DNA from 4 places in the Paenibacillus sp. J22TS3 genome. Region 2 is predicted to be linked to each of the others. Evidence: riboswitches for the same ligand, from Rfam matches in the RefSeq annotation. Region 2 holds a riboswitch; each other region holds the start of a gene.
What was found. A riboswitch is a leader RNA that binds a small molecule or an ion and turns the genes downstream of it on or off. The one in region 2 is predicted to bind cyclic di-AMP.

Region 1 (5,203 bases), on a different contig from region 2:
ACATCAATTTTCATGGCAGATATCGTGTTGATCAGTGTGATTCCATCTGCCCCTTCCTCTTCACACATCCCAGCCATTCCAACCAGATCCTCCGCGTCCGGCGACAGCTTGACCAGAAGCGGAATTGAAGTTGCGTCCCTTACTCTTTGTACAACCTCTCTCGCGTCCCTCGTCTTGATCCCATAGGCGGCTCCGCCCTGCTTCACATTCGGACAGGAAATGTTCAGCTCGATCATGTCCACGGCTCTGGCTCCTCTGGCTTGGCGTACCCGGCAGTCTTCTCTGATCAGCTTCGCACCCTCCACATACTGGTCAATATCGTCGCCACCCAAATTCACAATTCGAACCAGATCCAGCTTCTCCCAATCGTTCGCTTCATTCGCGAGAAACGCAGGGATACCAGGGTTCTCAAGCCCCACGCTGTTCATAATCCCTGACGCGGTTTCATATATCCGCAGACCCGAATTTCCCTGTTTTGGATTTAGCGTAAGCCCCTTTCCCGATATTCCGCCAAGCTTTGAGATATCGTAATATCTTGTATACTCCTTACCAAATCCAAATGTGCCTGAAGCCATGATAAGCGGGTTCTTTAGGTGTACTCCTGCTAGAGTGCAGCTTAAATCAAGCATCGATCTCCACCTCCTGGGCGGTAAATACGGGGCCTTCCACACAGGTGCGCCGATTACCCGACTTCGTCTTGACGCTGCACACCAGGCATGCGCCAATTCCGCAAGCCATTCTTTTCTCAAGGGACAGATACAAATTCCCCTTATACCCCTGCTCGGTCTGCATCCTCTGTGCTGCTCTCAGCATTCCTTCAGGTCCGCACATATAAATATGATCATATGAATTCATATTCAGCTGATCGAGAATGCTGCCCCCAACAGTTACCTGCATGGACAATCCCAAGGACTTGAACGCCTGAATTACATAAGGTTCCTCACGAAAACCCAAATATAGATCAGGCCGCAGTAAATGACTTGCCGTATAATACAGCGGGGCGATCCCAATCCCTCCACCCACCAATGCAGTTCTTCCTTCATGTATAGGAAAGCCGTTTCCTAGCGGTCCCGTGAGTTCAATCTCATCTCCTCTTCTAAGATGGGCGAACTGTCGTGTTCCTTCACCAACAACCTGATACAGGAACTCAATATAATGCTTCTGCCTCTGCAAATCGAAGATGCTCAGCGGTCTTGGCAGCAGTGGCAGCCCCCGGTCTTTTCTCACCATAAAGAATTGGCCCGGCTTCCCCTCGTATTCCCCGGCCACCTTCATCCGGAACACATCGTGTGACACCTGTATATTTGATAAGATTTCAGCCATTTGCACGCTCCCCCTTGTTCCTATAAAATGCCCTTTTCTGCTGGAGGATGCCGTGATATTCCTCACTCGTCAGCTTTCTGTGGATAAAAGCAATCCCATAGGGAAATAACAACACGTATCAAACTAAGGAAAAGGGGAGATTCCTAATGCGATTACGTACTACTGCTCTCCTGCTGACTAGTGTTTCGGCCTTGCTGCTATCGCTAGTTACCCCAGCGGCTACCGCCTCTTTGGACAGGCAGACTCTGTCCAAAATCAGCCCAGAGTCCAATCAGGAGTCTCTAACTCTAGGCGAGCTAAGAAAAAAATATTCAGAGACCTTCAAGTTCAGAGGACCTCATATTAAACAGGTTGCTTTAACCTTCGACGATGTTCCAGATCCCAGATTCACCCCTCAGGTGCTAAATATTCTCGCGAGACATCACGTCAAGGCCACGTTCTTCGTAGTTGGAGCCCGTGCGCAAAAACACCCTGAACTCGTCCGCCGTATACATAGAGAAGGACACATGATTGGCAACCATTCTTACAATCATCCTTTATTTAAGAACCGCGACCTGGCTTATTTCCAGAAACAGATCCTTCGTACCGAGAAAATCATCAATTCTATGACAGGTGTAAGACCCAAACTGATCCGTCCTCCTTACGGAGAGATTAATGAAGATCAGCTCAGATGGGTAAAACGCAGCGGTTACAAGGTCATCAACTGGAATGTGGATTCGAAGGATTGGAAAGGACTGAACAAAAGCGCGGTTAAAAGCAACATTCTTCAAGCCGCAGGGCCGGGGTCCATTATTCTTCAGCATGCCGGTGGCGGCGTAGGCGCAGACCTGTCGGGAACGATCCAGGCGCTGCCTGAAGTGATTTCGGTGCTTAGAAAGCAGGGGTATATTTTTGTGGATTTGAAAAGGCTTCTTCACACTCAGGAGTCAAAATAAAAAGAAGAGGCCAAGCGGCCTCCCCTATCTTTCGGTATGATCACAGTTAGTATGATCAAATACAATCTATGTTACTTGATGACGTAAAGTTTGATATCCTGGAAGCCAAATGTATTTACAGATTCCTGGCTGCCCGGAATGAAGATATCGATCCGGTGACCTTTAATTGCGCTTCCCTGATCAGTCGCAGTGGCTACAAATGCGTTCTTCGGCAGGCCGCTATGGCTGTGTCCGGTCACGAGCACCTTTGTACCCATAGGAATGACTTTAGGGTCTACGGCAATCGTGCCGAGTGTCAGCGGATTCCCGTAATAGTCTACAGGACCCCATCCATTCTCGCTGGGGTGGGCTGAATAAGCGGTAGCCACCACATCGATCGTCTTAGAATAGTTGAAGGTCTTGCCCCAGGCTTCCACGATCTTATCGGCTGTAAATACCTTAAGTGAAGCAATCGGATCCTGCTTCAGAATAACCGGACTAGCGACTGCTGCCTCTGCCTTAAGACTGGTTGGAATGTTAAGGGGCAGGCCTTCATAAATATTCGTCGGACTTACAGCCGGGTTCGCATTCATCAGGTTATCTACGGATATTCCGTATTTTTTGGAGAGGAGATAGAATGTATCCCCTTCCATAGCGGTATGTACTGCGTCAGCATGGGCAGGCGCCATATGTATACATGCGGCAATCCCTAGTGCGGCTGCAACCGTTTTCGCGGCTAGCGCCAGTTTGTTCTTTTTTTTGGACTTGTAGTCATTCTTAGATGTCATTGTAATATCCTCCTTTTAACTATGCCTGCGGAGTTAGCTGTCGGATTCGGATTGAGGATACAACCCGGTGCCGCGGTTAACCGGCACTTCACCCCAAGGATAAGCTCTGATCTCTTCTCATACCTAAGCTTGATCCGCAAATCATCCCCCGCACCAGGTTCTGGTTTCGGCATTACGAATATATCACAATTTTGTAACCAATCAAGCAAGTAATTCCTGGAAATCGCAAATTGAAACAGTTAATTATTACAAAAAATTAAAATTTTCCAGAGCGTTGCAGCCCGTTTCACTGCTGTTCATAGCGCTGCTCTGGGCAGCAGGTCTTTCTTCAGCACGCGGCTAGAATATAAGAAAACCCGGAGCAAAGCTCCGAGTATTATGCTGCTAGCAAATGATTCGTGTTCTACTGTAGACAACCCATCAGCAGAAATCTTGATTTAGAGGCAGGATCATCTCCTTCCAAATGATTTCTATGCAGAATCTTTTTTGTAAATCATCGTTGCTCCCTGTTTTGCAACCATTTTACCGTCCCAATGAAACCTATTAGTCCTATTAAGAATACCAGCAAATAACTAGTACCCATCAAGGGAAACAAAGCGTCTCCGCTTTCCTTCAAATGCAAAGCAGGTACAGACCAAGGCAGATAAGCTCCAATGGTGGTAGGCCCGAACACCAAAGCCAACATTAAAGTTGTAAATGCAAAGCCAATCGGCATCAGAAAACCACGCGATATACAGGCCAATAGGGCAAGTGGTGCACTTAATAATAGGTGGAGAGCACCAATTATAAGAATTAGGAAGAAATAATGTTGTACCATAGCAAACGAAAATCCAGGAAGTCCAATAGAAAAACCCAGTAATAAAGCATAAACAAAGCTGATCAACATCATTACTAAACACCAGAATATAATTGCGACATATTTGGCAATCGCAATTTTACCACGCGATACAGGCAAAGCGAGCAAATCCTTGAGCGTCCGGTCGGAATACTCACGACCAAACGTCCAACTTGTTAACATTCCAAACCCCAGCAGACCAAACACGGATGAATACAAAAACGCAGTCCGTTCAAAAAAAGAAGACCAATTAGGCTGTCCTAAGAACAACGTGATGACAAACAATATAAACAGAAGCGTGCCCCATAAAACAAAGGACCGACGCAATTTGTAAACTTCAACGCTGCATGCTGTCAACAATGATCTCATTCGGTCTTCCCTCCTCAACTCCGATTACTTTGAGAAAATAATGTTCCAAATTCTCTTCTTCAACTTTAAGCATAGTGAGCGGTACTTCATGATGAGCAAGCAATCTCACAATATGTTCGGGGTGCTTAACGGCATGTTCGTCGGGCAGGACAAAGCAGTTATTCGATGTCGAATGTACCGCATACCCGGAGTCTGAAAGAATAACTTGAGCCTTCCGAGCATCCTTCGTTCCGATCATCAACTGCTTTCGGCGGATGGTTTCAAAGTCTTTGGTTGTCAGTTCTTCAAGCAATACTCCTTTGTGAATAATGCCGATTCGAGAAGCCAATTTGGACATTTCCTCAAGGATATGACTCGATATAAACACGGTAACCCCATGTTGAGAAGCTAGAGATTTCAGCATTTCCCTTATCTCCACAATTCCGGCTGGATCAAGTGCATTCGTTGGCTCATCAAGAATCAGAACGTCAGGCTTATGAATTAATGCTTTGGCCAATCCAAGTTTCTGCGCGTTACCAAGTGACAAATCTCTTGCCTTACTATCCGCATATTGGGTCAAATTCAATTGCTCCATAATCTCGTCAACGGCCCTCGGAACCGGTAATCCTCGCAACTTGGCCATCAAATTCAAATTTTCCCTAACTGTAAATTGAGGATAGGCATAAGGTACTTCCACCATATAACCTACCCGTCTCGACAAATCGGGATTCCCGTTAGCCCAGCGCTGACCAAATAAATACACTTCTCCAGAAGAAGGTTTGCTTAAGCCGAGAAGAGCTCGGATGGTTGTCGTTTTCCCTGCACCGTTCAACCCCAAGAATCCATAGATTTCTCCTTTCTTAACGGAAATTGAAACGCGATCTACAATGACTCTACTCCCGTATTGCTTAGTCAAATTAACGGTTCGAATAATATCTTCCATAATAACAGTCCTTCCTATTGCCTAATTAAAGGAATAAAAGAGCCGGCGGCCA
Region 2 (5,203 bases):
TCTATTCTCGGATGGCTTCGGTACAGATTATGCCCTTACCATGGGGGCGATGGCGATCGCTGTAATCCCGACCATTGTTATCTATCTGATTCTTCAGGAGCAGATTATGAAAGGTATGGTAGCCGGCTCAATCAAGGGCTAGGAACAACAGGTTAAACCCATAAGAAGAGCTTCCAATCAGATTCCCCAACATAGATCCCCCATGCTTTATACCAAAAAGACACCCTTTACTCAGGGTGCCTTTTTGGTGTTCCCGGGAAAGCTGCACACGTCACCTTAGTGCGCGGTGTGTGGCCCGGCGATCTTTATGCTTGGATGCCTTAAACATGCATGAGGATTGGGCAAAGCCCTTTTCCTAGGTGCGTAAATCACCGTTACGAAGCCCAGGAAGAGGGCCTTCACTTCTATCCAGCTTCTTAGGTACCTAGGGACTTAGGGAGCTGGATTATTTTTTCAGACGGTAAGGAACCGTGGTAACAATGACCTTCTTGCTGTAGAGCAGCTTGGTGCGAATCATCAGGCCGGATTGGTTATGGAGAATATTATGCCATCCCTTCTTCGGAATGAATTGGGGGATCACCACAGTAACCTGATAATTCGATTCACTGGCCTTTCGCTGCACGGTATCCACGAACTTGAGCAGCGGATGAATAATGCTCCGGTAAGGAGAGTAGAGGGTAACGAGCCGTACGTCCGGCTGCCATTTCTCCCATTTGGCTTCGAATTCATCCTCGTCATGCCGTTCGAATGGTACATAGACTGCGATAATTTGATGAGGGGATAGTGACTTCGCATAGTTCAGCGAGTTCTCAACTACATGGGTAATCCCTGCAACAGGTACAATAATCACATTGCCTTCAATTGGCACAGCCCGCTCGCAGGTGGTTAATCTCAGCTGGTCCCCCACCGCTTCATAGTGCTTCCGGATCCGGTAGAAGAACAGAATAATCAGCGGCAGGAAGATCAATACCGGCCATACCTGATTGAATTTGGTCAGAAAGAACATGAGCGATACGGTGAGACTGATCAAAGCCCCGATCGTATTGATGATAAATTTCGGTACCCAGCCTTGGGGCTTGGTGCGCAGCCATTTCAGCATCATTCCGGTCTGGGACAGGGTAAATGGAATAAATACCCCAACCGCATACAGTGGAATCAGGTGCTCAGTCTGTCCTTTAAATACGACAATCAGGATAATGGAGCAGACTCCCAGCATGATAATTCCGTTGGAATATCCCAGCCTGTCTCCTCGTACCGTGAACATTCTTGGAATGAATTTGTCCTTGGCCAGGTTTACAGCCAGCAGAGGGAATGCGGAATACCCCGTGTTGGCGGCCAGAATAAGAATCAGAGCCGTAGTTCCCTGGATAAAAAAGTACATGAAATTGCGGCCAAATGTCATTTCCGCGATTTGGGAAACTACCGTGACTTGAGCTTTAGGGGCTACCCCGTAATAATAAGCCAGGAATACAATTCCCGAAAACAGCACAGCAAGCAGGGTTCCCATAGCCAGCAGCGTCTTGGAGGCGTTGTTCGGCGCCGGATCTTTAAAGTTCGGGATGGCGTTCGAAATCGCCTCAACCCCCGTAAGCGCAGAACTACCTGATGCAAAAGCCCGCAGCAGCAAGAATAAGCTGATGCCAGCGACAGGGGTTCCAATTGGAGCGTGCAGCTCAGCTGGCACATGGCCTGTCAGGATGTTAAATATGCCGACCCCGATTAGAATGAACAGAGCTAGAACAAACAAGTATACAGGGTAGGCCAGAATTGAGGCCGACTCCGTGACTCCTCTCAAGTTCAAGGTCGTGATGAATAATACAAAAATAATCGCAATAATTACCGTATAAGGATGCAGGCTGGGAAAAGCGGAGGTGATCGCATCTGTTCCTGCGGACACACTCACGGCTACGGTCAGAATGTAATCCACCAGCAGTGAACCGCCGGCTATTAGACCATAGTTCGTTCCAAGGTTTTCCTTGGATACCACATAGGCTCCCCCGCCGTGCGGATAAGCAAAAATAATTTGACGGTAAGATAAAATTAGTGCGGTTAACAGAACCAGCACACCTACGGCAATCGGTATTGAATACCAGAAGGCTGCCGCACTGATTGTAATTAGGACAAGCAGGATTTGCTCCGGCCCATAGGCAACGGAGGACAAGGCGTCAGAGGACAGAATGGCCAGAGCTTTGGTTTTGTTTAGTTTTTGCTCGCCCAGTTCTGTTGATTTCAGGGGACGCCCGATTAAAAATCTTTTTAAAGACATTCTCTCCACCACCAGTATGGTAAAAATTAAGACATAAACCCAAGTGCTTTACGAACTATACAATGTCCACAAGTCTAATCATACATACTCAGGTTTTAAATATTCTGGTCATGGTTGAATCCACCTTCCTTCTCAAATAACGCTTACGGAGTTAGCTGTCGGATTCGGGCCCTTGAGTAGCCCTACCTTGTAATAGGATTCACCCCCCGGATCGATTCAATCCGTTAGAACGGTTCCCCCGCATCTTGTAAGATTTCAGCGAATATATGGAAATTGAAAACCGATGATTATCATACTCTCGTACTTCATTCTTGTAAACACCTTTTCGTACTTCTTAAACTATCCTTAAGATTGCGGTGCAGGTATTTTTCTCATTTGGCGATTATTGTAATGCCCGGACTGATTGTTTATTGTGCTTCAGATTGACCTATGATCAAGACAAGAACCCCCTGCCGGTCTCCCGGAGGGGGTTCTTCACTATAAGGAATTGAATTAGTTCACTTTGACGATCCGATTCTCAATCTTTGCGTCAATGTCTTTGCCTGCAAATTTAGTTTTTACATAATCAACAAACGCGTCCAGATCCACTGGCCCAACTTCACGGTTGGTTCCTTTAGTCAGGGTAGTGTATCCGTCTCCGCCGGAAGCCATAAAGTCATTAACAACAATCGTATAGTTCTTGGTGTCTTCGAGTGGTGTTCCATCGGCTTTCTTCACTTCAACGATCTTGGAGCCATCCGGCTTGCTGTCGTCGTATTTGTAAGTGAGGCCGGAGACTTGCCCGATGCGGGTCTTAGGCGCTCCCCATTGCTGATTCAGCAGCTCTTTGATTTGGGCCCCGGTCAGCGTCAGCTTCACCAGCACGTTGCCGAATGGCTCAATGCCGAACATGTTGCCATAGGTGATGGTTCCCTGCGGCAGATCGTTGCGGATGCCGCCGGAGTTCATGAAACCGAAGTCGGCCTTCATGGTCTCGCGCATGCTGTCGGCAATCAGGTTGCCCAGTGCGGATTCACCAGCCGTACTTGTAGTACGGGTGATAGCTGCAGCTGTCTTGCCGACAGGTGCATTCAGGACCGGAGCGTTCTTCGCTTGATAGTCAGCAACCATCTTGGTGATTTCCGCATCCGGTGTGATTCCTTCATGTTTGGTATCCACAATGGTAGCTTTCTTGCTCACAATGTTGTGCGTAGCACGGTCAATTTCCAGGTCAAAATCGGAGAAGGCCACCCCGTAAGAGTAGGACTCCACGATCAGCTTGTTGTCTACCACGGCATTCAGACCGCCATGGTCATGGCCGCCCAGAATCACGTCAACTTCATCGTCTACCGTGTTCGCGAGGTCTACAACTTCACCGGTTGGGGCATCCTTGGACCCTGCGAATGGGTCGTGGGCCAGAATTACGATAGACCGGATGCCTTGAGCCTTAAGCTCAGCTACAGCTTTGTTGACGGCTGTGGTCTGATCGGTAAAGGTAAGGCCTTTAATACCAGCCGGGCTCACGATAGAAGGTGTAATATTGGTAACCACACCGATGAATCCGATCTTTACACCGCCTACTTCCTTAACGGTGTAAGCAGGCAGGAACGGCTTGCCGTTCTCATCCAGCACGTTCGCCACCACATAAGGGAAGCTGGCTCCCGCGAAGTCATGGCCGTCCTTCGGGTTCTTGCCCCCGTGAATCAGGCGGAGAGCTTCCGCAGGTCCTTTGTCGAACTCATGATTGCCCACGGTGCCTACAGCAAAGCCAAGGCGGTTCAGAAAATCAATCGTTGGTTCGTCCTGCAGCAGGGCGGAAATCGGGGAGCTTGCCCCTACAGCATCGCCTGCATGAACCAGAAGGGTGTTCGGGTTCTTGGCTTTATACTGCTTCAGATAAGCAGCCAGATAGTCGGCACCGCCTACAGTGGCAGTTACTTTGCCCGAGGCATCTTTAAGGTCTTTCTTGTAATCGAGTTGTCCATGGAAATCATTGATTCCGAGCAGCTGTACGGAAATGTTCGTGATGATCATATCCACAACTTTGGCTGCTTCCGCACGGCTGGAGGAGGCTGCAGGTTCAAATTTGTTGCCGCCGCGCCCGTTCATGATTCCGCGATCCACAATCAGGTTAATTTCAGCCTTAGACCAAGCGCTGAGCTTGGCGCTGTCTGCGAATTTCGCTTCAGCAGCGGCCTTCAGCTTCTCGCCAGCCTTAACATCCATTGCATGCTTGGCCATAACAGCCATCTCTTCACGGGTTACCGGCTTGTTCGGCTCAAAGGTGGTCTTGCTGGTTCCGTTGATAATGCCGTTCTCATAAGCGGCGATAACGGCTCCAGCGAACCAGCTCTTATCGGATACGTCCTTGAACACGGATTTGCCTTTGGCTTTCAGGTCCAGAGCCTTCACCAGCAGGCTTGCAAACTCAGCGCGTGTGATTGGCGCGTTCGGATCAAAGGAAGCCGCCGTTTTGCCAGTGGCAATCTTCTTCGCAACCAGGTCGCTGATATAGCTGTGGGCCCAGTGGTCTGCAGGAACGTCTTTGAAGCCAGGCGCCGCAGGCACGTCTGTGCCAGGAGCAGGTGTGGAAGTACCAGGCTGCTCAGGTGTTGTTACTGGGACAACGGCTTTGCTCAGGTCAAGCTTGTAGACGCCAAAGCCTTTGTCGTCCAGCTTGCCTGTGTACTGAATATTGTTGGTCAGCTTGGCATACTGCTCGGCTTTAGGGGAAGAAGTGAATGTGACATTCAAATCTCCTTGTACAGGAGCAATGGACCAGTTGTTATCTGCTGTTGGATTGATGTTTTTGTTCGCAGTGATGTAATCCATCAGAATTTGACGGTTCTCATCCGGGCTGTCAATGACATACTTGCTGCCTTTAACGCCAGGGAAGTTCCCGCCGCCGCTTGCGCGATAGTTGTTCGTCACCACGATGAAGTCCTGGTTCGGATCAAC
Region 3 (5,203 bases), on a different contig from region 2:
AAGTTGCGGGAGTTCTTGTAGCTGTTCAAGCTGTAGAGATCATGATGAATCATGCTCTTGAGCACGCCGTCATGTCCCGTTATCACCACAATATCCGGACGTACTCTTGGAAGCAGCTGCCGTAGGGCATCCGCCATAGCTGCCTCCTGAACGTAGTAACCATCCGCTGGCACCCTCAGCCTCTCATACAGGTCCAAGCTCTTTCTCAAGTAGGCTGGATCGCCATCCAAATGCAGCACCTTCCCCGGCACCTCAAAGTATGCGGGTCCCCCTACCGAGTACGAATGCAGCTCCTGCATCAGTTCGGCCTGGTTTCGTTCCTCAAGCACTTTTCTATCCTGCTGCAGCCGCTGCAGGGACTCCGTCGCTTTAATTCTCGCCCGCTTTGATTTCTCCGATTGAGCGGGGCGATCCACCTTTACCAGGTCCGCAATAGGGGCATCCGCGAGCAGGCGGAATTCAGTTCCTTTAATAACCGCGCTGCCACGTGTCAAAGATTCCACACGGAAGGTGACATCTCCCCCGTAAGATTTACGTACCACCAGGTCTCCCAAATTCGTCAAGTCCATCACCTCTAGACTCATCGTATGGGCGAACCTGGGCTTTGGTTCCTTCTGTCAGCCTTTACGGCGCATTCAATTTCTATTTCAGTCCTGCCTGCTTCAGAACATTGCTGAGGCGTGCGAATTCTTCAAGGCTTAACGTCTCAGCCCGCCGCGACGGCAGAATCTGGGCCTCCCCAAGCAGCCTCTCCAGCTCCTCACGGCCTTCACTTGCGAAGAAGCGCGTCTTCAGGTTATTGGAGATCGTTTTTCTCCGCTGGGCGAATGAAGCTTGTACCACGGTAAAAAAGAATGCCTCATCCTCCACCTTTACCGGAGCTTCCTGACGAACCTTCAGGCGGATAACCGCCGAGTCGACATTCGGCTGGGGAATAAATACCGTATGCGGAACGGTGCAGACCAGTTCAGGCTCACAGTAGTACTGGACCGCAATGCTCAGGCTCCCGTACTCCTTGCCCCCCGGTGAGGCGGCCATACGCTCTGCCACCTCCTTCTGAATCATAACCACAATATTCTCCAGAGGCAGGTGCTCTTCGAGCAGCTTCATAATAATAGGTGTCGTCACATAGTAAGGGAGATTAGCGACGACGCTGACACCGGTCTGATCAGCATACTCCCGCTCAATCACCTCACGGAGGTCCAACTTCAGCACATCCCCATGGATGACCCGTACATGACCGTATGGCTCAAGTACCTCTTCCAGGATAGGAATAAGGCGCTGATCGATCTCTACAGCTGTCACTTTGCCTGCCGTTTCAGCCAGCTTCTGGGTCAGTGCGCCTATTCCAGGACCGATCTCAAGGGCCCCCTTCGTTTCATCTAGTTCAGCCGCACCGACAATTTTGCCCAGAATATTCTGATCGATCAGAAAGTTCTGGCCCAGGCTTTTCTTGAAGGAGAAGCCGTGCCGCTGTATGATCTCCTTCGTTCTTTTGGGCGTCGATATATCTTCGATCCTGCTCATGGATTAATCTCCTTTGCTCTCTAATTGTTGAAGGGCTGCGGCGAACTCCTCACGGCTGATATGGAACACACGCAGACGTTTGAAGAACTGCTTGCCGTTGCAGTATCCGATGCCCAACTGCTCCCCCATAAAGCGGCGTCGCTCAGCCGCATGCGGATGGACGATTAAACCCGCTTCGATCAAATCCTCGAAGCTGATCAGAATCTCTTCGCCGCTGTATTCGCTCCGCACCCTGGATAGGGCCTCCCGAATATCCTGGGGCGAAGCATTCTCCACCCCGATATCACCCTTATGCGTTGCCGCCGCCTCCGTCAGGAAGGCATGCTTGCAGCCGGGAACCTTGGCGGCTACAATCTTGCGAATGCGTTCTCCCGCATGATCCGGGTCCGTTAGAATGATAACCCCCCGGCGCTCCTGGGCCAGCTTAATTTTACGAATCACAGCCGGGCCAATGGCGGAGCCGCCCGTTTCAATCGTATCCGCCTCCACCGCTCTTTTAATCGCCACGGTATCATCCCGTCCTTCAACCACAATGACCTCCTTAATCATGGACGCCATCCTTTCTTCGTGCGTGTCTGTATCTTAAAACAATCCCCTGCCCGATTACCATAAACAGGAACACTCCAGTATCTATAATCTCTGCACTGCCTTACCGATATAAAGATTAGATACGGCTAGCGGCCAGCGGTATAAGTTCTATTCATAACAAAAAGAAGAGGAATTCTCCTCTCCTTAGCATGCACATATTTACTATGTGTAATAGTATCTTATTCATGGATTAAAGTAAACGATGCCTAAGCCAGGCTAACTAGTTCAGTTCGGGCTTAACCGGTCCAATTACATAAACTGTGCGGCCTTTTTTCCGCCCGAAATTGTTAGCTGCTTTCAAACTGTCATAATACACATCAATCTTATTGCCTTTGATTGCGCCTCCTGTATCCTCCGCTTTACGGAAGCCGACACCCTCAATATACACCCACCAGCCCATTGGGATCACATCGGTGTCTACTGCGATCGTTCTACCTTCCTTAACCCGGGCTCCCGATGCAGTATTCGTACCGATCCCGCTCTCTTCCGCAGAGTAAGCGGTCAGGGATACATTCTTCAGCAACTTTTTATATTTGAACTGCACGCCGCCCTTTTTGACACTGTTATTCTGGCTGATGCTCACAGATTTAGATGAGCGGTCAATGCTAGCTGCAAGTACTTGAGTTTTAGGTTTGGTGCCTACCGCCAATACTTTTGCAGATGGCTGTCTTTCTACGGACTTACTAACCAACCGCTTCGTTACCAGCTTGCCATCCTGGTACACCTTCTCAATGTGATGCACCACAACGCCAGTTTGGCCTTTGCTCAGCAGTTTGGTTTTTCCCTTCTCTAGAGAGGGGTCCGACGTTTTGACGAAGGTATAAGGGATGCTCTCCGCTTTCTTCGTTGTACGTTTATCCACGCGCACGACCCGAATGTGCAGATCCGAGCTGACTGGAGTATCCAGGGATGGATATACTTTGTCATCACCCGATACTTTAACGCCTAAGTTCGTAATAGCGTCCTTAACCGTCTCTGACGTTGTCAGATGTTTGTTAGTGACTCCGTCCGCCGTAACCTTAACCGGAACTATACGGCCCAGAATGTACTGATCTCCCTCAGGGAGCATACCACCCAAGTCTGCCGTACCCTTATCCCCCGAATTTGGGTTCAATGCTTGCTGTTCCAGCCCTTGATCAGGCTTTGATACCGATGTGCCTGGAGATGGTGTCTTACCATCCGCAACCAAGTAAATGTTCTTGTCAGCCTGGCCATAGAACCAGGTAGTTACGCCGACAAGCAGTGCGATGGTAACAATCCCTGCCACAACAATTTGACGCTTGTTTTCTTTCTTCCACCGCAACGCGTAAGACATGCTGGATGATCGTGACTCATGGGTAGTTTCCTTAGATCCGAAAAAGCCCACTTCTTACGTCCTCCTTCATAGCCCCGCCGTCTAAGATCGACTTGTATAAAAATTGACGCGACTATACCGATTTTGACGAAATGCCCTACTGCACATTTCGCATCCCGCACCAGCCTGTTCAGCGCTACTCATATGTCATACCACTGTATGACGTTCCTGTCTCCTTTATTCAAAACAAAAAGAAGCCTAGAGAAAGAGTGTAAGAGGATCTCTTTCGTGGCTTCCGGCTGACTAAAGGAATGTAGGATGCACGAGTTGCCTCTCTCTTCATACGCTTACGAGGTTAGCTGTCGGGTTCGGGCGTAGAGAGCTGCCCTATCTCAGTTCATCCGCTCATGGCGCAATGACCTTGAATTCACCCCAAAGACCCGTTAAAGAAATCAAATACGGAACGTTCAGTCAACAATCCGTATTGGTTCCCCCGTTCTCCGGTTGCCCGAAGATTCAGCGAGACTGGTTCTTGGAATTGTAATTGATGTGTGAATGGAGCCAGTAATTCGTGGCTTTATACCCGGTTAGGTTTACATCCAATTCACATAGCTAGCAAATTCGTGGTGCTGCCAGACCAAATCAATTACTGAAAAGATTCTATCCTGTTTATATGCATGTTGTAAAGCAGGAATCAACTAGTTTTTTTAAAAAATTGGTTAATTTTTTGTAATAATCATCCTTTTTTAGATTAAAAACTATTAATCTTTCCCAAATACTCTTTATTTCATCGGTTTTACTCCCGATTTCACCTTATTCCAAATCGTTCCAGTGCATTTCGGGTGGTAATTTCCGCGATTTCCTCTACAGATACACCCTTTAGCTCTGCTGCCATTTCGGCAACAAGACGAACGTGTGCAGACTCATTTCTCTTCCCCCGATACGGGTGCGGAGTCAGATACGGGGAGTCCGTTTCAATCAACAGCCGGTCCATGGGAACCTGTTTTAATACTTCTTTGGGCTGCTTAGCGTTCTTAAACGTAATGGGCCCCCCAAAAGAAATGTGGAATCCCAAATCCAGACACATCTTGGCCGTCTCCCAGCTGCCTGAGAACGAATGCATTACCCCGCCAACCTCCTCAGCCTTCTCTTCCCGCAGAATCCGGACCACGTCTTCATGAGCATCCCGGTTATGAATAACAATCGGCATTTTCAAGCTTCGGGCAAGTCCAATCTGCTTGCGGAATACCTGATGCTGAATTTCCTTGGGTGAGGTGTCCCAGTAGTAGTCAAGGCCTATCTCACCGATGGCCACAACCTTCTTGTGCGCACATAATTCGGCAATCCACTCCAAATCCCCGTCCTGCATCGTAATCGCGTCTTGGGGATGCCAACCGACAGCAGCGTAGATGAAATCGTAGGTTTCGGCAAGCTTCATAGTGGATGGAATGGTCTCCCGGTTAAATCCGACATTAATCATCCGGCTGACCCCCTGCTCTACAGCACGGGCAATCACTTCCTCCCGATCCTCGTCAAATTGCGGTGCATCCAAATGGGTATGTGTGTCGAATAACACGGATATTTCCTCCTTCACATTAGAGCAAATTAAGTAGTGCAGCTATTTCCTCCGGCAGCTTGCGGGCGAGTCCACGCAGCTTTTCTTCCGGATAATACATGTGATATTTCCCGCGGTGTATTCCGCTGATAGAGCGGACAATGTCGGACACCTCTGAAATTTCCCGCAGCCGGTCCTGCCGGTCCAGAAGCAGAATTTGTTTCTTCTTGGAGTTATCC
Region 4 (5,203 bases), on a different contig from region 2:
GGAAGGCTGGAACCTTCATCAATATCACGGAAGCTCGGAGTTCTACTCCGACTTTGGAATTTTTAGTGTCCGCATTAATGTGCCAAGCTCTTATATCGTAGCGGCAACAGGATTTCCGACCAAATCGCCCGTCATCAAGGCAAACCGCAAGATCTATCAGTACTATGCCGATGATGTTCATGACTTTGCCTGGTCTGCCTCACCGAACTTCGTCTATGCCGAGGAGCCCTTCTCCTCGCCGGAGGTCCCCGGTGTCCGGATCAAGCTGTACCTCGATCCCGCTCACAAGAACCTGAAGGACCGCTATTTCTATGCAGCCAAGGCGGCTTTATCCTCCTACAGCAAGTGGTATGGGCGGTATCCCTATTCCACACTCTCTATCGTCGTCCCGCCGGCAAGCGGCAACGGGGCTGGCGGAATGGAGTACCCGACCCTGGTCACCGCATTCGGGGCGTCTTCCGAATCTCCAGGTTATGAGCTGGAGAGGACAGTGGTCCATGAGATCGGCCATCAATATTTCTATGGCATGATCGCAAGCAATGAGTTCGAGGAAGCCTGGCTTGATGAAGGCTTCACCTCTTACGCGGAGGACAAACTCATGGAGAGTGCCTACGGGGTTACATCCGCCCTGCCGATTCAATCCAGCTTCGTGAATCAGCCCGCAGCCCTGCCGAAGGAGGCTTGGAAGTACGGCTCCGCCGATGCCTATGCCCAGAATGTGTATACCCGCGGCAAGCTCGTGCTGCTTGGCATTGAACGCCAGGTTGGGACTCCCGTCATGAACAAAATCATGGCCAAGTACGCCGCCAAATTCCGCTTCAAGCACCCGGCCACCGTGGATTTCCAGCGGACGGTTGAACAGGTGACAGGACGCTCCTGGAAGGACTATTTCAATCAATATGTTTACAGCGGCCAAATGGCTAATTTCGCTGTAGACTCCATTACAGTGAGCCCGATTACTCCAAAGGACCCATCCGGCCCTCTATATGAATCGGTTGTCAAAATCAGCAGACTTGGCGGAACCTACCCTGAGGTTCCTGTCATCTTCAGCTTCAAGGATGGCCACATCGTTCGCAAAACCTGGAAAGGCGACGAAAGCCAGATCGTCTATAAGCTGCAGTACAAACAGCCGTTAGCCTGGGCTATGGTTGATCCCGGCTACACCCTGGTGCTCGAGAACAAACATATCAACAACTATCTCAAGTCCGAAGTGGAAGAGAAGACGGGGACCCGTTGGAATCTGGGCATAACCAAGGTGGTGGAATCACTTCTTGGCTTGCTCTCATGGTGAGGTGACAATAGATGCGATACATTCGCGGTGGATGGCAAAGTACCAAAGCTCAGTTTCCCGTTGTAATCATTCTCTTTCTGTATCAGCTGCTGTGGGGCGTCTTTCTGTACCGTCTGATTAACTCGGCCATCATTCCGCTGCTGCAGCGCTATCCGGACCCTGCCCCGAGCGAGCTCAGCCGCCTGCTGTTCTTTATCGAGGGGCAGCTTGATTTGAAATACAGCCAGGAGGTACATCAGTACCTCTGGCTGCTGGCAGGCATGCTTCTGCTGAGATTGGTGCTAACCCCGCTGATTCAAGCGGGCGTAATGTACGGACTCCGTCCGGATACGCAAGATGGAGCCGGTCTGGTCTTCTTTCAGGGAATCGGGCGGCTGTGGAAGCCGGTCACCCTCTTTTATATCATCGAGCTTATTCTTGTGATGGCACCGGGATATTGGCTGTTCCCCAAGCTGCTTGACCTGCTTGTAAAAGGGATTCAGAGCGGAGGCTCTCCTCTTCTCTATGCTGTTATGTATATTCTCGGCTGGCTGATTTATGGCTATTTGATTCACCAGCTGCTGCTGTTCGCTCAGTTTGGGTACTTATTCGGTGCCGGAATCTTCTCGGGGATTCTGATCTATCTGCGCCGTTTTCTTCCGGCGGCCGGCATCTCCCTCCTGCTGGGAGCGGTCACCCTTCTGCTGTTTGGCAGCTTCAGCACGGCCTCCTGGATCTGGACCGGATTCGCGGCTCTAATTCTTCAGCAATCCTATCCTTTCATTCGCAGTCTTCTCAGTATTTGGCATATATCCTCGCAATATCACCTGTGGGATGAAAAGAAATAAAGAAGTCATAACTTCGTCCCATCCCGCGCCGCTCAAGGCCTTCACCGTTTGGTGAAGGCTTTTTGTCTTTCAATTTCCGGGAAATCTCGCAATCGGCCATTGCCAAAAGATACCTACCTTGTTACAATGTGAACTATGACAGTAACAACATTGTAATTATTTTTTGGTCACAGCAGGAGTTTCGACATACATGTCGTATACATTATTATGGAACGAGCTAACTAAGTCGTTTCATATAGGTGCCAAGATGAATAAGCCGAATTCCCTGCACCGGGAAACGGGGGAACCACTTTGGGTGAATTGATCTCGCAACGGAGGGATCATAGGGGACCTTCAACCGAATCCTTAAGCTAACCTCGCAGGCATTGGAAGGAGTTTAACCGCTTTTGAAGAAGAAACTTGCAGTAGCAGCAGTGTCTATGTCCATTTTGTTCTCGATGGGAGCTGGAAGCGTTTTCGCAGACTCCAAGCTGGACAAAGTCGTAGACAAGGTCATTGGTACAGAGTATAAGTCGGGTGGAACGTCCACCAACGGTTTTGATTGCTCAGGCTTTACTCAGTATGTATTCAACAAACTGGGAATAGACCTTCCTCACCAATCGGGCTCCCAATACAAGATGGGTAAGGCCGTACCGAAAGATGAATTGAAAGCCGGAGATCTGGTATTCTTCAATACTTTGGGAAATGGTGTGTCTCATGTCGGCGTATATGTCGGTGACGGGAAGTTCGCACACGCTTCATCCAAGAGAGGCGTTACCATCAGCAAGCTGAGTGACAGCTACTACACCAACCGCTACGTTGGAGCCAAACGCATTATGAGCAATGAGAAATTTGAAGCCGTTGCCGATTCCTCTACCGACAACGATGACGTAGAATAAGTTATCCCTTGCTTGGCCCGCAATGATTCTTGCCGGAATCGTGCGGGTTTTTTGTTTGTCTTTTTAACAATTCTGTTACTAATTATTAACCGTCCCTACAGGAAATAAACCGTATACATATGTTTTTTTGACAAAAAAAGTGAGTTCTAACTTGCCAAAGCTTGGACGCTTTGGTACAATAGGCAAGGAATTAGTAACAACTTTGTCATTATTGTTGTCATTTGTCGGAGCGTCACTCACGAACCAGCCCAGAAACTCCAAGATTCGACATCAATTGCCTGGAACGCTGGGATCCTGAAGTCTCGGTTCTAATCGAGCATTCAGATTAGGTGTACTAAACCAACAAATCAGCCGAATTCCCACACACCTGGGAAACGGGGGAACCAGTTATGGGTGAATTGATCCGCATTATAGGGATCATAGGGAACCTTCAACCGAATCCTTAAGCTAACCTCGCAGGCCTTGGAAGGAGTCTAACATCTTGAGAAAGCAACTTACAGCAGCCGCAACGAGCTTGGCTCTATTGTTCAGTCTAGGAACAGGAAGCGCTTTTGCCAGCTCTACCCTTACTACTACGGTAAAGAGTGTTTATGGAACGCCATATAAAACCGGAGGTATGTCTACCCGCGGTTTCGATTGTTCCGGATTTACAACTTTTGTGTTTAAGAAGATGGGCGTAAGCCTGGCCCGCCAGTCTAAAGCTCAATTTCATCAAGGTTCGCCGGTGATGGCGAAGAGCCAACTTAAAGCGGGAGATCTGGTATTCTTCAATACCCTGGGTAATGGGGTATCCCATGTTGGAGTATTTCTTGGAAACGGCCAATTCGCGCATGCCTCTTCCTCAAAAGGTATCCACATTGACCGTCTCAGCAGCAGTTACTACAGCAAACGCTACGTTGGAGCCAAACGCATTCTTAGCCAAGCGAAATATAAGAAATACGCTGTAAACCTGTAAGTTCCACTCCCTCAAATGGAGCTTACGAGATTGCCTTACTCACTCGACCACAGACGATTCTTGCCGGAATCGGCCTGTGGTTTTTTTGCACCTAACTCTAGAACGTTGCCACTGCACAAAAGGTTTCAAAATAAAAACCTGCCGACCAACTATTTTATTCCAGCCCTGCTTATCATATATATACCCACTCTTTTAGGGGATAAACGTACCACAGATGAGTTTCTGTAACTTTTTTCTTATTTTTTAAAATGAGGTGATCTCCATAACTCTTAACAAACATACAGATTTCTATGCCGTTCCTATGAGCGAGTCCCACGGTCAGCAGATTTGCACCTGGGTGTATGAACCCCCCTATAATATTTACGGCTTTCTGCCTTGGGAGCAGATGAGGGCCCTAGAGATTGAGTTCGGTGATCCAAAGCTTCGGGAGGAACAATATATTTCGGTGTTGACCGCAACAGGGGAGCTTGCGGGGTTCGCACAAATTTTCCCCATGTCGAACGTCTCCCGGTTAGGGCTTGGTTTAAAGCCTGATTTGTGCGGTCAGGGCCTGGGTAAGTCGTTTGTACGTACCGTGTTGCAGGAAACCCTAATCCGCCGTCCCGAGTCTCCGGTCGATCTTGAGGTTCTAACCTGGAATGAGCGGGCCATTCGGACCTATCATCAAGCCGGATTCCGCATTACGGATGAATATGAACGCAGAACGCCAGATGGAATGAGGAACTTCTACTGTATGGTCTATCAGGGAACGCAGCAGAAGTGAATTTGACAGGCTGAAAGAGAAGTCATAAATTTGGCACAACTTGTTTGTTTTTTTGACACAAGTGCTATGATCAAACAAGATGTTCCGTTATAATGGGAGAAGGTATCTTACATAGGAGGGACGATTGGAATGCAAAAGTGGATCATGAGCGGTTTGTTCTTTATCGCGTGCGCTTTGGCCATCGTGCTCATGTTCACCCTACCGGGTAAAGAACAAGTAGCACAAGAGAATAAGCCTACCATGCCTAAGGTAACAGTCAACGCTGGCACAGCAGAAGCTACCGTTAAAGCGAACTGTATCAGCTGTCACGGCGATCAGCTCGAAGGTAAGGTTGGACCGAATTTGCAGAAGATAGGCTCACAAATGACGAACGAACAAATTTTCACCACAATTACCAAGGGTAATGGAAACATGCCATCCTTCAAAGACAAACTTAAGCCTGAGGAAATTGCCAACGTGGCTGAATGGCTTGCTGCAAAAAAATAAACC

Region 1: linked by a shared signal. The riboswitch ahead of KJS63_RS00740 (3D domain-containing protein) and the one ahead of KJS63_RS22705 (APC family permease) in region 2 are both predicted to bind cyclic di-AMP.
Region 3: linked by a shared signal. The riboswitch ahead of KJS63_RS25675 (resuscitation-promoting factor) and the one ahead of KJS63_RS22705 (APC family permease) in region 2 are both predicted to bind cyclic di-AMP.
Region 4: linked by a shared signal. The riboswitch ahead of KJS63_RS24625 (C40 family peptidase) and the one ahead of KJS63_RS22705 (APC family permease) in region 2 are both predicted to bind cyclic di-AMP.

The regions. Positions count from the first base shown of each region.
Region 1 is NZ_BOSF01000001.1:158,169-163,371, forward strand. It holds gene KJS63_RS00725 (dihydroorotate dehydrogenase) at 1-629, opposite strand, end outside; gene KJS63_RS00730 (dihydroorotate dehydrogenase electron transfer subunit) at 622-1,323, opposite strand; gene KJS63_RS00735 (polysaccharide deacetylase family protein) at 1,470-2,258, shown strand; gene KJS63_RS00740 (3D domain-containing protein) at 2,330-3,025, opposite strand; cyclic di-AMP (ydaO/yuaA leader) riboswitch at 3,033-3,207, opposite strand; gene KJS63_RS00745 (ABC transporter permease) at 3,519-4,229, opposite strand; gene KJS63_RS00750 (ABC transporter ATP-binding protein) at 4,198-5,151, opposite strand.
Region 2 is NZ_BOSF01000009.1:93,960-99,162, reverse strand. It holds gene KJS63_RS22710 (carbohydrate ABC transporter permease) at 1-142, shown strand, start outside; gene KJS63_RS22705 (APC family permease) at 446-2,266, opposite strand; cyclic di-AMP (ydaO/yuaA leader) riboswitch at 2,391-2,537, opposite strand; gene KJS63_RS22700 (bifunctional 2',3'-cyclic-nucleotide 2'-phosphodiesterase/3'-nucleotidase) at 2,759-5,203, opposite strand, start outside.
Region 3 is NZ_BOSF01000014.1:46,401-51,603, forward strand. It holds gene yabG (sporulation peptidase YabG) at 1-584, opposite strand, end outside; gene rsmA (16S rRNA (adenine(1518)-N(6)/adenine(1519)-N(6))-dimethyltransferase RsmA) at 643-1,527, opposite strand; gene rnmV (ribonuclease M5) at 1,531-2,076, opposite strand; gene KJS63_RS25675 (resuscitation-promoting factor) at 2,336-3,481, opposite strand; cyclic di-AMP (ydaO/yuaA leader) riboswitch at 3,738-3,941, opposite strand; gene KJS63_RS25680 (TatD family hydrolase) at 4,218-4,985, opposite strand; gene KJS63_RS25685 (HD domain-containing protein) at 5,005-5,203, opposite strand, start outside.
Region 4 is NZ_BOSF01000012.1:16,385-21,587, reverse strand. It holds gene KJS63_RS24635 (M1 family metallopeptidase) at 1-1,291, shown strand, start outside; gene KJS63_RS24630 (hypothetical protein) at 1,303-2,118, shown strand; cyclic di-AMP (ydaO/yuaA leader) riboswitch at 2,363-2,498, shown strand; gene KJS63_RS24625 (C40 family peptidase) at 2,505-2,996, shown strand; cyclic di-AMP (ydaO/yuaA leader) riboswitch at 3,336-3,473, shown strand; gene KJS63_RS24620 (C40 family peptidase) at 3,478-3,951, shown strand; gene KJS63_RS24615 (GNAT family N-acetyltransferase) at 4,253-4,714, shown strand; gene KJS63_RS24610 (c-type cytochrome) at 4,844-5,200, shown strand.